One region of the Pseudoalteromonas sp. HL-AS2 genome, then DNA from elsewhere that is predicted to be linked to it. Evidence: predicted binding sites of a transcription regulator. Region 1 holds the regulator's gene; each other region holds the start of a gene.

Region 1 (4,488 bases):
GATATCCGCTTTACTGGCATCTTCCATCGCTATTAATGTTTTAGTTGCGGGGACTGCCATTGCTATTAAAATAACAAATGGAATTGCTGTCCAGAGTATTTCTACTTTGGTACTTTCGTGAAATTGAGCAGCAACTGCTCCTTTAGATTTACGATGATGAATAAGTGCCCAAAACATAACGGCAAATACAATCACGCCTATTACACAGCATATTAAAAATATGGTCATGTGTAGTTGATAAACATTATTACTTATATCGGTTACGCCTTTGCGCATATTATATTGGCTATTTGCCAATGCTAACTGCGGAAAAACAAACAATATAAGCCACAAGGTAGAGCTCAATTTACCCATGTGACAGCTCCTTTAATACTGTTGCGAGTGCAAAACAAAAAGACATAAGCTTTAAATGCCAATTTGTTATTTTTTATTTTTGTATTGCTGCCGGATATATAAATATATTTTCTCAAAACTAAAGCTGTGAGTTATTGTTAGTCCAGCCCATTAACAATTAGTTAATAATTGAACAACTAGCAAGTTTTAGTTTGAAAAATAATCAAATAATATTAGGGGATTAGCGTAAATATGGGATTTATTTAATTTTGTTCTAAGCAGGAAGTGAGCAACAGCAAGGGTTACAAATAAAAAGACAGCGATAACGAGTATTAAATACTTAAATGATAAAAAACATAAACTTAATATAATTTTTTCATTGCAGCGGAATTTTCACAAAAAAAAGGCAAAAAAAAAGCGCACTAAAAAGTGCGCATTAATTATCTGAGCTATTAAATTATGCCGATATTTTACATAGCTATAACAGCTTAATTGTCACATCCAGTCAGCATTACGAATAACCCCAACAGCTAAGCCTTCAATATTAAAAGATTCCTTTTCAAGATCCACTTCTATCGACGAAAATTCTTTATTTTCAGCATGCAATAATACTTTTTTGCCTGCTTTTTCTAAGCGTTTTACCGTTACATCGTCATCAACGCGGGCAACAATAACTTGGCCATTTTCGGCAACTTGAGTGCGATGAACAGCCAGTAAATCACCATCCATAATACCAATATCTCGCATGCTCATACCATTTACACGCAATAAAAAATCGGCAGCGGGTTTAAACATTAACGGGTCAATTTTACAATGGCTCTCAACATGTTGTTGCGCCAAAATAGGTTCGCCGGCAGCTACACGACCTATTAACGGTAAACCAAGTTGTTCTGGTTCATCTTCTTCAATAAGTTGAATACCACGGCTAGCGCCTGGTTTCATTTTAATAGCGCCTTTTTTAGCCAGCGCTTTTAAATGCTCTTCTGCTGCATTAGCACTTTTAAAGCCTAATGTTTGTGCAATTTCTGCGCGTGTAGGAGGCATACCAGTGTCTTTAATAAACACTTTAATAAGTTCGAGTATTTGCGCTTGGCGGTTAGTTAATGGTCGCATACAACTGGTTTTCCATACAGTACATTTAACTGTGAGTATATACAGTTATCTGAAAATCGCAAATTTAAATTACTCCTCGCCTTTGCTGCCAAAGGTGGCATTGGTCTAAGCTTAAAATTACCAAGTAAATTACAGATAAAATTACGCAGATCACGATAGTGTTAGTTTTACGTTACATTAATTACATAACTACTAAGTTGTTGCTGTTATTAAAAATTAGTTAGCTATCGTTTTTGTAATGGGCCTTAACTTCATCAATGTGAATTAACGGAGAGTGTTATGAATATCACTGTAGCGGTAATAATTAACGGTCCTAAACGTAAAGTATGGGCGGCAATAACTGACATCGAAAACAGTGCCAATATGCTGTCTGGCATTATTGATGTAAAAATAATCGAGAAGCCACCACAAGGGCTAGTGGGCCTAAAATGGTTAGAAACACGAAAAATTTTTGGCAAAGCAGCCTCAGAAACCATGTGGATCACCGAAGCTGTTACTAATGAATACTATTGCACTCGCGCAGAAAATGGCGGGGCAGTTTATACCACTAAGCTGTCACTTACCGCCGCCGAACCTAGCACCTGTTTAACCATGACTTTTTCTGATAGCTCTGAGTCTATTTGGGTAAAAATGATCTCTGCAGTGATAGGGTTTTTTCTTAAAAGTTCGATGCGTAAAATGCTAAAAAAAGATCTCGATGAAATTAAGCACTATGTAGAAAGCAAAAAGTAGCACTGTATTACCATGCAGTAGCTGCACTAATTTGGCTATCATATCGCCATGAAAAATCGTATTATCGGTTATCGTTTTCAACCTTTAAAGGAGTAACAATGAGTATTTGGCATCAACCTATTACTTTAGCGTTTTGTAAGCAGTTAGACCAAGGCATAAATGGCCAAGGTACACTGATGAAAACCATGGGGATTGAAATAACTGAAATTGGTGATGATTACTTAGTTGCCACTATGCCAGCAATTCCTGCGCACCATAACCCTATAGGCATGGTGCATGGCGGAGCAAACGTGGTTTTAGCCGAAAGTGTTGCCAGCTACGCGGCTAATTTTGTGGTCGACTTCACTAAATTTTATTGTGTAGGGCAAGAGATCAGTGCCAGCCATTTAAAAGCCTCGCGTAATGGCACCTTAACCGCCACCGCAAAAGCGTTTCATATTGGCAAGCGTAGCTCAGTATGGGAAATAAAAATAACGAATAGTCGCGGCGAGCTTTGCTGCGTATCAAAAATGACCGCAGCTGTTGTAGAGCGCAAAGGCTAACGCTATTTTTCTAGCGGGTAAATAGTAATTTCCATGCCTGCACCAATTGCCGATATACGTAATAATGTATCGGCGTGCAGCGCTTGGTTAAAACACTTTGGCGAAGTGCCCGATTCAAAACCAATATCAAAGGTACGGCGCGAACAACTCAACCATTGCTTAAGTGCAGCCCGCGAGCATGACTCTACTAACTCACATAAGTGGTTAATTGCTTTATCCGGTGAAGATATTTCGCCTGTTACTTCTATACGCGCTAACTGACGGTATTCGTCTTTATCATAATGTAAAATAGTGGCGATTTTTTTTAGGTCAGCTACAAGCACGCTAATATCTTGCTTTGACTCAAGCTCTAGGTCTACATTTAAAAATTGAATTTCCGACATTGTCTGCTGTTTATCCTCTAATTAGTTCGCTGTAAACTTTAACGCAGTTTTACGCTTATACCAAATCAACTCTGCAATATTCACCTTTTTTATCTGAATAGTCGGCTATTTTTACGCATTTATTGACGCTTTACTTACTCTTATTTCACGAATAAAAAATATTTAAGCACCAAAAGCTCACTATTATAAAAGTGCTGAGCTAGCTCCATAAAAATAGCTAGCTACTCGCATTTAAAATTTAACCACTATTTTTTATTCTAAATGTTTAAATCGACTTAAGTGCTGCTTTAACATTTGGTTTTCAGCAATCAACTCATCCCGTTCATCCAATAATTGTAAAACCAAAGCAATAGCAGACCAATCTAACGATAAGTCATGCTGAATACGCGCAGCCTTTTTAACTAAGATCACTGTTGATACCGTAAATTGCCATTCTGTAACGCGCTCGCCCTCAATAGGAATAGCAATGCTGTGCTCAACCAATTCATATAATATGGCTTCGCTAATATCACTACTCACACACAATTCTTGGCTAGTGAGTAAATTGCCTTGTGGTGCCTCGATAATTTTCATTATGACTTGCTCCAATTGCTACGGGGGTCAAAATGGGCTTTTTCGGCCAGCTCTTGCCAAAGCTTTTTGCTAACATCATCACTCAATGCTGGATTAACAATTTTAATCACAGCAAATAAGTCACCTTTGCCTTTTTTACTAATTAACCCTTTACCTTTAATGCGTAAACGTTGACCCGATTGACTATTAGCTGGAATAGTTAGTTGGATTTTTCCGGCTAATGTAGGTAAATTTATTTTAGTGCCCAAAGCAGCTTCCCAGGGTGCAAGAGGTACCACTATGTTTAGGTTATGCCCCTCAACGTCAAATAATGGATGAGGCACTAAGCGAATTTGCAAATACAAATCGCCATTAGGGCCATTTGCCGAACCTAATCCACCTTGGCCTTTTAAGCGAATGCGTTCGCCATTAACCGAGCCGGCAGGAATTTTAACTTTAAGCGATTTTTTAACTTCAGATACACGGCCACTACTGTCTCGCTGCGGCAGCATAAACTCAATTGGTTTAACGGTATCGACTAACGTTTCTTCAAGAAATACCGGGAATTCAATTTCCACATCTTGTCCTTTTTGCGCACGAGCGCCACCAGTTCTGCCCTGCCCGCCATGGTTAAACCCACCTGCGCCGCCAAACATTGAATTTACAAAATCAGAAAACTCCTGATCGGCTTGGGGATCACCTTGCTGATAATGGTTTTGTGACGAGCCATAGCTACCGCCATAATTTGCTTGCTGCTGAGCACGGTTTTGTTGATTACGACGTAACACATCGTATTTAGCGCGCTCTTCTTTGTTGTGAATAACTTCGTAAGC
Region 2 (4,488 bases), 560 kb from region 1:
TGCCTTTTGTTAAAGGCGGTAGCGTGGCTTCATCTTTTAATTCAGACTTACCCATTAGCACCTTAAAACCCAAGCTTACATCTTGCTTTGCATTTGCTTTAAATAACCCGCCAGCAATAGTTATCTCTGCTTTAGTTTCGTTGTAAATATAGTCGGGATAAAACTGTATTAAATAATGACGACATATTAATTGATAAACCTTTGTCTCATCGCTACCTAAACTTGCCGACTTTAACTGTTTTGCCGTAGGGACAATGGCGTGATGCGCAGCCACTTTTGAATCGTTAAAACATTTACTACGTTTTTTACTATCAGCTGCTTTTACTAACTCAACACCTTGCCCGCCATTAGTGCTTATAGCTTTTAAAATAACAGACGCATCTTGGTGATGATCATTAGGTAAGTAGCGGTTGTCTGAACGCGGGTAGGTAATTAACTTATGACGCTCATAAAGAGTTTGGCATATATCCAGCACCTTTTGCGCTGGCATAGCAAATGCTTTTGCCGCGTCTATCTGCAAAGCAGATAAGTTATAAGGCAGTGGCGCAGTTTGTTTTTTTTGTTTTTGTTCAAGCGCCGTTAGCTCAGCATTTTGCTGTGTGATACGCGAGGCTACGTTTTCAGCCAATGCTTTATTTAATACTCGCCCTTCTTCGTCTTGATAAGGCTCACATGCCTTACTGGGTATCCATTTTGCACTAAATGATTGTTTTTCGGGGGTGACTAAGTGGGCTAATACTTCATAAAATGGCTTCGATACGAAATTTGCTATGTCATTATCTCTATTAACCACCAAGCCAAGTATGGGTGTTTGTACTCGTCCCACAGAAAGTACGTTACCAAACCCAGCTTTTTGCCCTGCTAAAGTATAAGCGCGGGTTAAATTCATACCAAACAACCAATCAGCACGAGAGCGCGCTAAGGCTGAAACGCTCAACGGAATAAACTCACGGTTAGATCGCATAGTCGTTAATGCTTTTTTTACTGCAGCTAAGTTTAAATCACTAATTAATAAGCGTTGAATATGCTGCTTTTTAGTTTTACTTATTTTGGCTTCTTCAATAACTTGATCGACAAGTAATTGCCCTTCTCTATCGGGATCACCTGCATGCACTAGTGCTGTAGCCTGTTTGATTAGCTTTTTTAACACAGTAAGTTGCTTGCGAGTTTTAGTTTTTGCTTTTAATTGCCACTGCTCAGGAATGATAGGTAGGTGCTCAAACTGCCACTTTTTAAAGCGCTCATCATAGTCATCGGGCTCGGCTTGCTCGAGCAAATGACCAATACACCAAGATACGCAATCACCATTTGCAACTTCAATGTAGCCATCGTGCTTTTTGTGCGGTTTTGGTAACGCGTCGGCAATAGCACGCCCTAATGACGGCTTTTCGGCAATATAGAGTTTCATATGCAAGCTCTTTTACTGTTTATATACACAGTAGTTTAGCATATCAATTCACAGCGTGGGATGTTTTTATTAAACCGTACTATTTAACAACTCTGAGGTATTTGGCTGAGGTGGTGACTTTTAGTCAATTTTGACTAAAAGTCACCTGAAATCAATTACACTTAGTTTGCTTAAACCAAGTGTGTTTTTAATAAAATGACTGCTACCTTACATCGATAGGATCAGACTCTTTGGCCTTTCCTTGTAAAATAGATATTTCAACGCGACGATTACGACGGCGATCTTCATTGCTGTCATTTGGCACTAACGGCCGGGTTTCAGCACGCCCTACTACCATCATTCTATTTTTATCAAATCCAACTACTTTTTGCAGCTCACTAGCTACTGCAACTGCACGCTTAGATGAAAGATCCCAGTTATTAATATATAACTCGTTTGAAACCTGAAAATCGTCAGTATGCCCAGACACGGTAATTTCTCCAGGCACATCTTTTAATAGCACGCCAATTTCTTGAATAATGGGTTTAAACTTAGGTTGTAAAAATGCGCTACCCGAAGGGAAAGAGCCATTTTCACGAATACGAATAATTATTTGCTGCCCTAATGATTCAAGCTCTATGGCACCATCAATTATTTGTTTTTCTAATTGCTGAGCGATTTTTTTAACTAAGTCGTTTGTTTGCTGTTGATCGGCCGCTGAAATTGCTTGCTCCGATGCTTGCTCTTTGGAAGTACTACGCGACTCGCCACCACGTTTATCGCCCCGCTGCTCTTGCCTTCCGCCTGCTGAGCTTTCATCACCTGCCTGAAACTCTAACATTTGCTGGGTCATTTCTACCGTTTGCTGTTGAATTGTTTCAATTGGGGTAGGCTCTGGCTTGCCCGGAGTAAACTCCATAGCAATAACTGATGTGCCTTTGGGAATATCTTTAACTTCTATTTTATTTTGTACACCAAATGCAAATTTCATCGAACCGGCAATTTGTTTAAATTTAAGTACATCCATTTCAGAAAACGCAAGCAAGAGCACAAAAAAGCACATTAATAGCGACATTAAATCTGCGAATGTCCCCATCCACGCAGGTAAACCTGGGGGTGGGCACTTGCACTCTTGATCAGACATAGTTAATCCTCAGTGTTTACTTTACGTTTTGATTCAGCAAGATAGTTTTTCAAAATACCTTCTATTACTTTTGGATTTTGACCATCTTGAATACCTAAAACCGCATCTAAAATTAAACGTTGATTCATTGCCTCTTCGTCTTTACGCAGCTCCAATTTTGTTTGAATAGGAATAGCGACTACGTTAGCTAAAAATGCGCCGTATAATGTGGTTAACAATGCCACCGCCATAGCCGGACCAATTGCTTTAGGATCATCCATATTAGATAACATCGCAACTAAGCCTATTAAGGTGCCTATCATTCCCATTGCTGGGGCTATATCACCCAAAGATTTAAATAAAGTAGCACCCGACTCATGCCGTGCTGTAGTTAATGAAATATCTTTTTGCAGAGTGGCCCGCACTACGTCTGCGTCGTGGCCATCTACTAGCATGTCAACGCCTTTGCGCATAAATGGATTCGGTATTTCTGCCTCTTCAAGTGCTAAAAACCCGCCTTTACGTGCTGAATCTGCAAGTTCAACTGCTTTTTCGATTAACTCTTCTGGCGACTCAAGCTTAAACATAAACGCTTTGGTAACCACCTTACCTATGCCAAAAAACTGTGACATAGTAAAGTTTGATAAAACGATAAATAATGAACCGCCAAATACGATTACAACAGAGGGCGTGTTGTAAAACATAGCCATTTCACCGCTACTACTCATAAACATGGACATGACAATTAAGCCAATTGCGCCAAGGATCCCAATAATGGTTGCTAAATCCACATTCCCTCCAAAGGTTTTTGCTTTTATATGCAAACGTTTGTTATTAATTGTTTATCGGCAAGATACTGAATTGCTTAAGCCATTTTTTATAGATAAACATAAAAAGCTGGATTAAGCACTATTCTAGATCAACTTGTGTAATCTATCTAATTATCAATTTTTTAAAACATAAAACGTTTATTAACGAAAAAACCATTTCATCCTTTGACCTAGTTTAGCATTCCCCCTAAAATTGACTTCTAAATTTATTATGTAAGTTGAAATAAAGATGGCGACTAAAAAACCTGAAAACTTAAGTTTCGAGCAAGCACTAGAAGAATTAACAACAATCGTTAGTGAAATGGAACAAGGTGATTTATCGCTTGAGCAGTCATTAAAACAGTTTGAGCGTGGCATTGCTTTAGCAGGCGCATCGTCTAGTAAGTTGCAACAAGCTGAGCAAAAGGTGGCTATTTTAATGGGCAAAGATGAGAAGTCTGTATTAACCGACTTTGATAATGATATGGAATAGCCGTGACTATTAAAGAACTTATTACACATGCTCAAACTGATGTAGCCAATACTCTTAACCTTTATTTTGACCAATCGCTTAATACTGACGAGACCATAAAAGCCGCCACCCATTATAGTTTAATGAATGGCGGCAAAAGATTGCGTCCTTTTTTGGTTTACGCAACGGGTAAAATGCTCGGCGCAGATAAACAAGATTTAGACGTACTTGCTGCAGCTATAGAATGTATTCATAGCTACTCGTTAGTTCACGATGACTTACCAGCTATGGATGATGATGAATTACGTCGCGGACGCCCAACCTGTCATATAGTGTACGGTGAAGCACACGCAATTTTAGCCGGTGATGCACTGCAAGCTTTAGCATTTGAGTTAATAGCCAAGCATAATTTTAACTGTAGTGCTCAAGCTCAAGTTAAAATGATTGCTGAACTGGCGCATGCCTCTGGGTTACAAGGTATGGTGGCAGGCCAAGGGCTTGATATTGCAGCTACTGATAAAGTAATAACCGTGGCTGAACTTGAGCGTATTCATAAGTTAAAAACCGGTGCGCTAATAAGCTGTGCAATTACACTGGGGGCTTTGTGCTCGAACAATGTTAGTCAAAACACGTTAGAAAATTTAGCCACTTTTGGCTATGCCATAGGGCTTGCATTTCAAGTACATGACGATATTTT
Region 3 (4,488 bases), 1.4 Mb from region 1:
TTTAATGTAAGATTGAGCAATTAGGTTTAGAACCCGAGAACTGTAACATGATCGTCTCTATTATAATTATACTCATTGTTGCTCTTATTGTGATTGCGCTTTGGGTAAGTGCGGTGCAACAGCATAAAGAAAAACAAGAAGCTGATCGCCGTAAAGAACTAACCAAACAAAAAGCTATCATTGAGGAAACCGAGGAAGCGTTAATGAATAACGCTAATATCCCGTTTTCAGATAACACACTACGTGTTTTACAGCGTCGTAATCACGATGCGCTTAGTACTATGGTATCGCTTTCACCTGGTTCTAAAATATTAAAAAACCGTTTAAATGAAGCGAAAGAGCGTTTGAATAACCCAGTTCAAGGAAGCAATAGCGAATCGCTTTCACTGCCAAGTAACGATAAACAACTGGTATCGCTAATACAGGGCATAAAAAAATTACGTATTATTCTACGCTCTGAGCACAATAAAGGTAACCTCGATAGCCAACTATTTGTAATCGAAGACAAACGAATGGAAAAACTGCAGTTACAAATAAATATTGAAAGCCAAATTAAACGTGGTTTATCGGCGCGCTCTGCAGGTATGGTAGGTTCAGCTAGACAATATTTTGAAAAAGCCCATGCCTCACTCAGTGCGGTATCGTATAGCGATCCATATGTAACTGCTAAATACCAAGAAGTAGAAGGCTACTTAGAAGCTATTAGTGTTGAGTTAAGAGCATCGAATGCCGATGCACTTAAAAAGAAAACTGAACAAGAGCAAGATGACCTAGACATATTGTTTGCTCCGAAAAAGAAATGGTAAATTAGTACTATAATTTATAAAAAAAGCCCATACAAAATTGTATGGGCTTTTTTTATTGATAGATAAATAAGTTTTTTAAGATAAAAATGCAAACTTAACAATAAACAATGCCGTTAAAATCCACACACTAATACTTACTTGATCCTTTTTACCGCATAATACCTTAACCGCAGTGTATGAAATAAACCCAAGCGCTATACCGTGAGCAATAGAAAATGTCAGCGGGGTCATTAATAACACCACACTAACAGGAATGGCATCTGTCATGTCGTCCCAGTTTACAAACTTTAAGTTTTGTAGCATAAGTACCGAAACATATAAAATAGCACCGGCAGTGGCATACGCTGGCACCATTTGCGCTAGTGGCGCAAAAAACATCATCAATAAAAAACAAATACCCACAACAACGGCTGTTAAGCCTGTGCGTCCGCCTACAGAAACGCCAGCCACCGACTCTATGTAAGATGTAGTAGTAGATGTACCAAGCATTGCACCAGCAATAGTGGCAGTGCTATCAGCGCTAAGAGCGCGCCCTAAACGTGGCATATTGCCTTTTTCATCTGCAAGCCCTGCTTTTTGCGTGACTGCAACCAGGGTGCCTGAGGTATCAAATAAATCTACAAATAAAAATGCAAAAATAACACTCAACATTGAAAGCTCAAATGCCGCACTAAAATCAAGTTGCATAAAGGTTGGTAAAATTGACGGCGGCATAGACATAACCCCCTGATATTCAACCAAACCAAAAGCCAAAGCAATGCCTGTTACCAGTAAAATACTAATTAACACACCACTTTTAAAATCGCGATATAACAATGCCGCAATCACAAAAAAACTTAAAATAGCAAGTAATGGCCCAGGTGCAGTAATATCACCTAGCTGCACTAAGGTTGCAGGGCTAGATACTATGATCCCTGCACTTTTAAGCGCAATTAGCGCCAAAAAAGCACCAATACCGGTCGCTATTGCTTGTTTTAGCACCAGTGGAATGGCATTAATAATCCACTCTCGTACTTTAAATAAACTTAAAAATAAAAATATACAACCCGACATAAACACAGCACCTAATGCCGCTTCCCAGGTATAGCCCATTCCTAAAACAACGCCATAGGTAAAAAAAGCATTTAATCCCATACCCGGCGCTAACGCTAACGGATAATTGGCCCATAGGCCCATAATAAAACAGCCTATTGCAGCTGCAATACATGTAGCTACAAACGCAGCGCCTTGATCCATTCCTGCTTGGGCAAGCATTGCTGGATTAACAAAAACAATATAAACCATAGTAATAAAAGTAGTCATACCGGCAACACATTCACGTTGTACTGAGGAATCATTTGCGCGGATTTTAAATAAGGCTTCGAGCATAACAAACTTAAGGTAGTAAAAAGTGGCGAGATTTTAGCATAAAAATAGCGAAATACCGGACATTTTACCTTGTTATGCATTAAGTTATTGAAGTAGCTGAAATAATAAATATGACACGGTAATACGTATGTACTTCAGGTTTTAAAAATAATAATTACCGTGCTTATATGCTGAGCAATCAGCTTTACTTTAACGTAAATAATAGAGCATAAAGTACTGTATAGGTGCTATTCGCCGCATAACTTTAATAAAAAATATAAATATATACCTAAAATATTAACGCTCTGTTTTTAATAGTTATTTTTGTTTTTTTATCCGTGTAAAAATTTAAAACTGAATGACTGTACAAATAATTAGCAAAAAAACACTTGCACCATAACACTGTATAAACTACTGTATATGGGTACTGTATAAAAACCCAGTGAGTGAGAAATTTATGTTACAGCCTATTACCGTAAGAACCGTTAAAAGTTATCAGCAAGACGATAAAAGTGATTGTGTAAATTTAATTCAAATTGAAGATGAAATTTCAGCAACCTTTGAATTGCTTAAAGTATTACACCAATACAACAGCTTAAATGCATGGACACTGCTGATTGCCCCTGACCATGTACCGAGTAAAGCCTTGCTTGATTCATGCTCCATTGACACCAGCAAATTACTGGTGATCAGGCAAAAACATTTAGTAAACTTAGAGTATGTACTTAGCTCGGCGCTGCACAACGGAAACTTTGCTGCGGTTATTACCTGGACTGATATTATTAATGATCAACAGCTGACACAGCTATCATTAAATTTAAGCACTACAAATACTAAGCTTTACTGTTTTACTAAAAATACTCACAACCTTGAGATACCACTAACTCAATAAGCTTGTTAAACTCGTGTTTTAAACACTTTATATTAATATTATGACCTCATTAACGACTTCTCCTTGCTTTTGTGGCAGCCAGCAAAATTATGCTGACTGCTGTGAACCACTTCATTTAGCATCAAAAATAGCTGAAACACCTGAGCAACTTATGCGTGCTCGCTACAGTGCATATGTACTTAAAAATGCAACTTATGTTTATCAAACTTATGCAAGTGAAAAACAGGCAGAAAACCCTGTAAAAGAGATTAAAGACTTTGCTGATAGCTGCCGCTTTATAAAGCTAACCGTCATCGACACTGAGCACGATGCAAGCGAAGGCTTTGTAACATTTAAAGTAAATTACTTTTACCAAAACCTATATTGCGAGTTGCACGAAAAGTCGTTGTTTATTAAACAAGATGGGCAGTGGCGCTACCTTGAAGGCACACTATTTCCGGTAGCCGATATTAAAATAAGCAGAAATGACAACTGCCCTTGCCAAAGTGGCAAAAAATATAAAAAGTGTCATAGCGTATAACAAACTGCAGCTGTGCGGTGAGTAAAGTAGGTAATTACAGGCAACTGAACCTTAAATACATCCAATAGCCATGCCTAGGGTTGGCTGTTACAGGCGATGTGTATGGCTAAAATAAAATTTTACTTTCGAGCAACTATTGGCAATTTACATACCTATAGGCCTGTGTTAATAACTGCTCTACCGTATATTTTGGTATTGGGTTCGCTGCGCTTTAAAAGCACACTGTATTTCGCCCTTGTGCTTTAGCGGCGTACATTTTTTTATCTGCGCGTTGCAAAATATCCATGTTGCCTTCGTCTGATTGCAATAACGTAGCTCCACCTATACTTATAGTGACAAATTCAAACTCTGAGTACTTATGTAAAACACCTAAGCCATATATGTTATTTTTAATTTTTTCAGCAACACAGCGAGCGCCTTCCTCGTTGGTATGGGGTAGCACAACCACAAATTCTTCGCCGCCATAGCGGGCAACAAAATCGCTTGGCCTTTGCAGGCTGTTGGCAATTGTTTGAGCAACTAAGTGTAAAACAACGTCGCCTTCTACGTGTCCATAAATATCGTTGTATTGCTTAAAGTAATCAATATCCATAAGTAATAAAGCATATTCTGTATTCTCTCTTAATGCACTCAATTGTATTTTATTAATATGAGTATCAAAATAACGACGGTTAAATACTTTAGTTAAGTCATCAAGAAACACTTTTTGACTTAATAAGTCATGTTGCAGCTTAATAGTTAAGTGCGCTCTTACTCTTCTGTATAAGGTTTCTGGGTTAATCGGTTTTTGAATAAAGTCTACCGCACCCGCTTCCCAGCAGTCCTCTTCTTGGTTTTCAAAGGAGGTAACAAATATAACGGGAATGTCTTGGGTTTGTGTCGTCGTTTTAAGTTTTAAACAGGTTTCTATACCGCATATGCCA

What was found. The regulator LexA, encoded in region 1, represses DNA repair genes until DNA is damaged. The targets are predictions, from matches to a motif close to TACTGTATNNNNATACAGTA.
Region 2: RB215_RS11485 (DNA topoisomerase III) is a predicted target of LexA. The motif match lies at 1,422-1,441, and genes of this name have one in related genera.
Region 3: RB215_RS05935 (SulA-like leucine-rich domain-containing protein) is a predicted target of LexA. The motif match lies at 2,566-2,585, and genes of this name have one in related genera.

Annotation. Positions count from the first base shown of each region.
Region 1 covers NZ_CP133571.1:3,031,600-3,036,087, forward strand. Annotated here, with positions in the region: gene coxB (cytochrome c oxidase subunit II) at 1-354, opposite strand, end outside; gene lexA (transcriptional repressor LexA) at 829-1,446, opposite strand; gene RB215_RS14115 (SRPBCC family protein) at 1,726-2,178, shown strand; gene RB215_RS14120 (PaaI family thioesterase) at 2,277-2,720, shown strand; gene RB215_RS14125 (hypothetical protein) at 2,723-3,103, opposite strand; gene RB215_RS14130 (chaperone modulator CbpM) at 3,356-3,676, opposite strand; gene RB215_RS14135 (DnaJ C-terminal domain-containing protein) at 3,676-4,488, opposite strand, start outside.
Region 2 covers NZ_CP133571.1:2,470,554-2,475,041, forward strand. Annotated here, with positions in the region: gene RB215_RS11485 (DNA topoisomerase III) at 1-1,408, opposite strand, end outside; gene RB215_RS11490 (flagellar motor protein MotB) at 1,611-2,531, opposite strand; gene pomA (flagellar motor protein PomA) at 2,534-3,301, opposite strand; gene RB215_RS11500 (exodeoxyribonuclease VII small subunit) at 3,570-3,812, shown strand; gene ispA ((2E,6E)-farnesyl diphosphate synthase) at 3,815-4,488, shown strand, end outside.
Region 3 covers NZ_CP133571.1:1,230,060-1,234,547, reverse strand. Annotated here, with positions in the region: gene RB215_RS05945 (hypothetical protein) at 48-806, shown strand; gene RB215_RS05940 (NCS2 family permease) at 882-2,174, opposite strand; gene RB215_RS05935 (SulA-like leucine-rich domain-containing protein) at 2,611-3,045, shown strand; gene RB215_RS05930 (YchJ family protein) at 3,086-3,565, shown strand; gene RB215_RS05925 (diguanylate cyclase) at 3,777-4,488, opposite strand, start outside.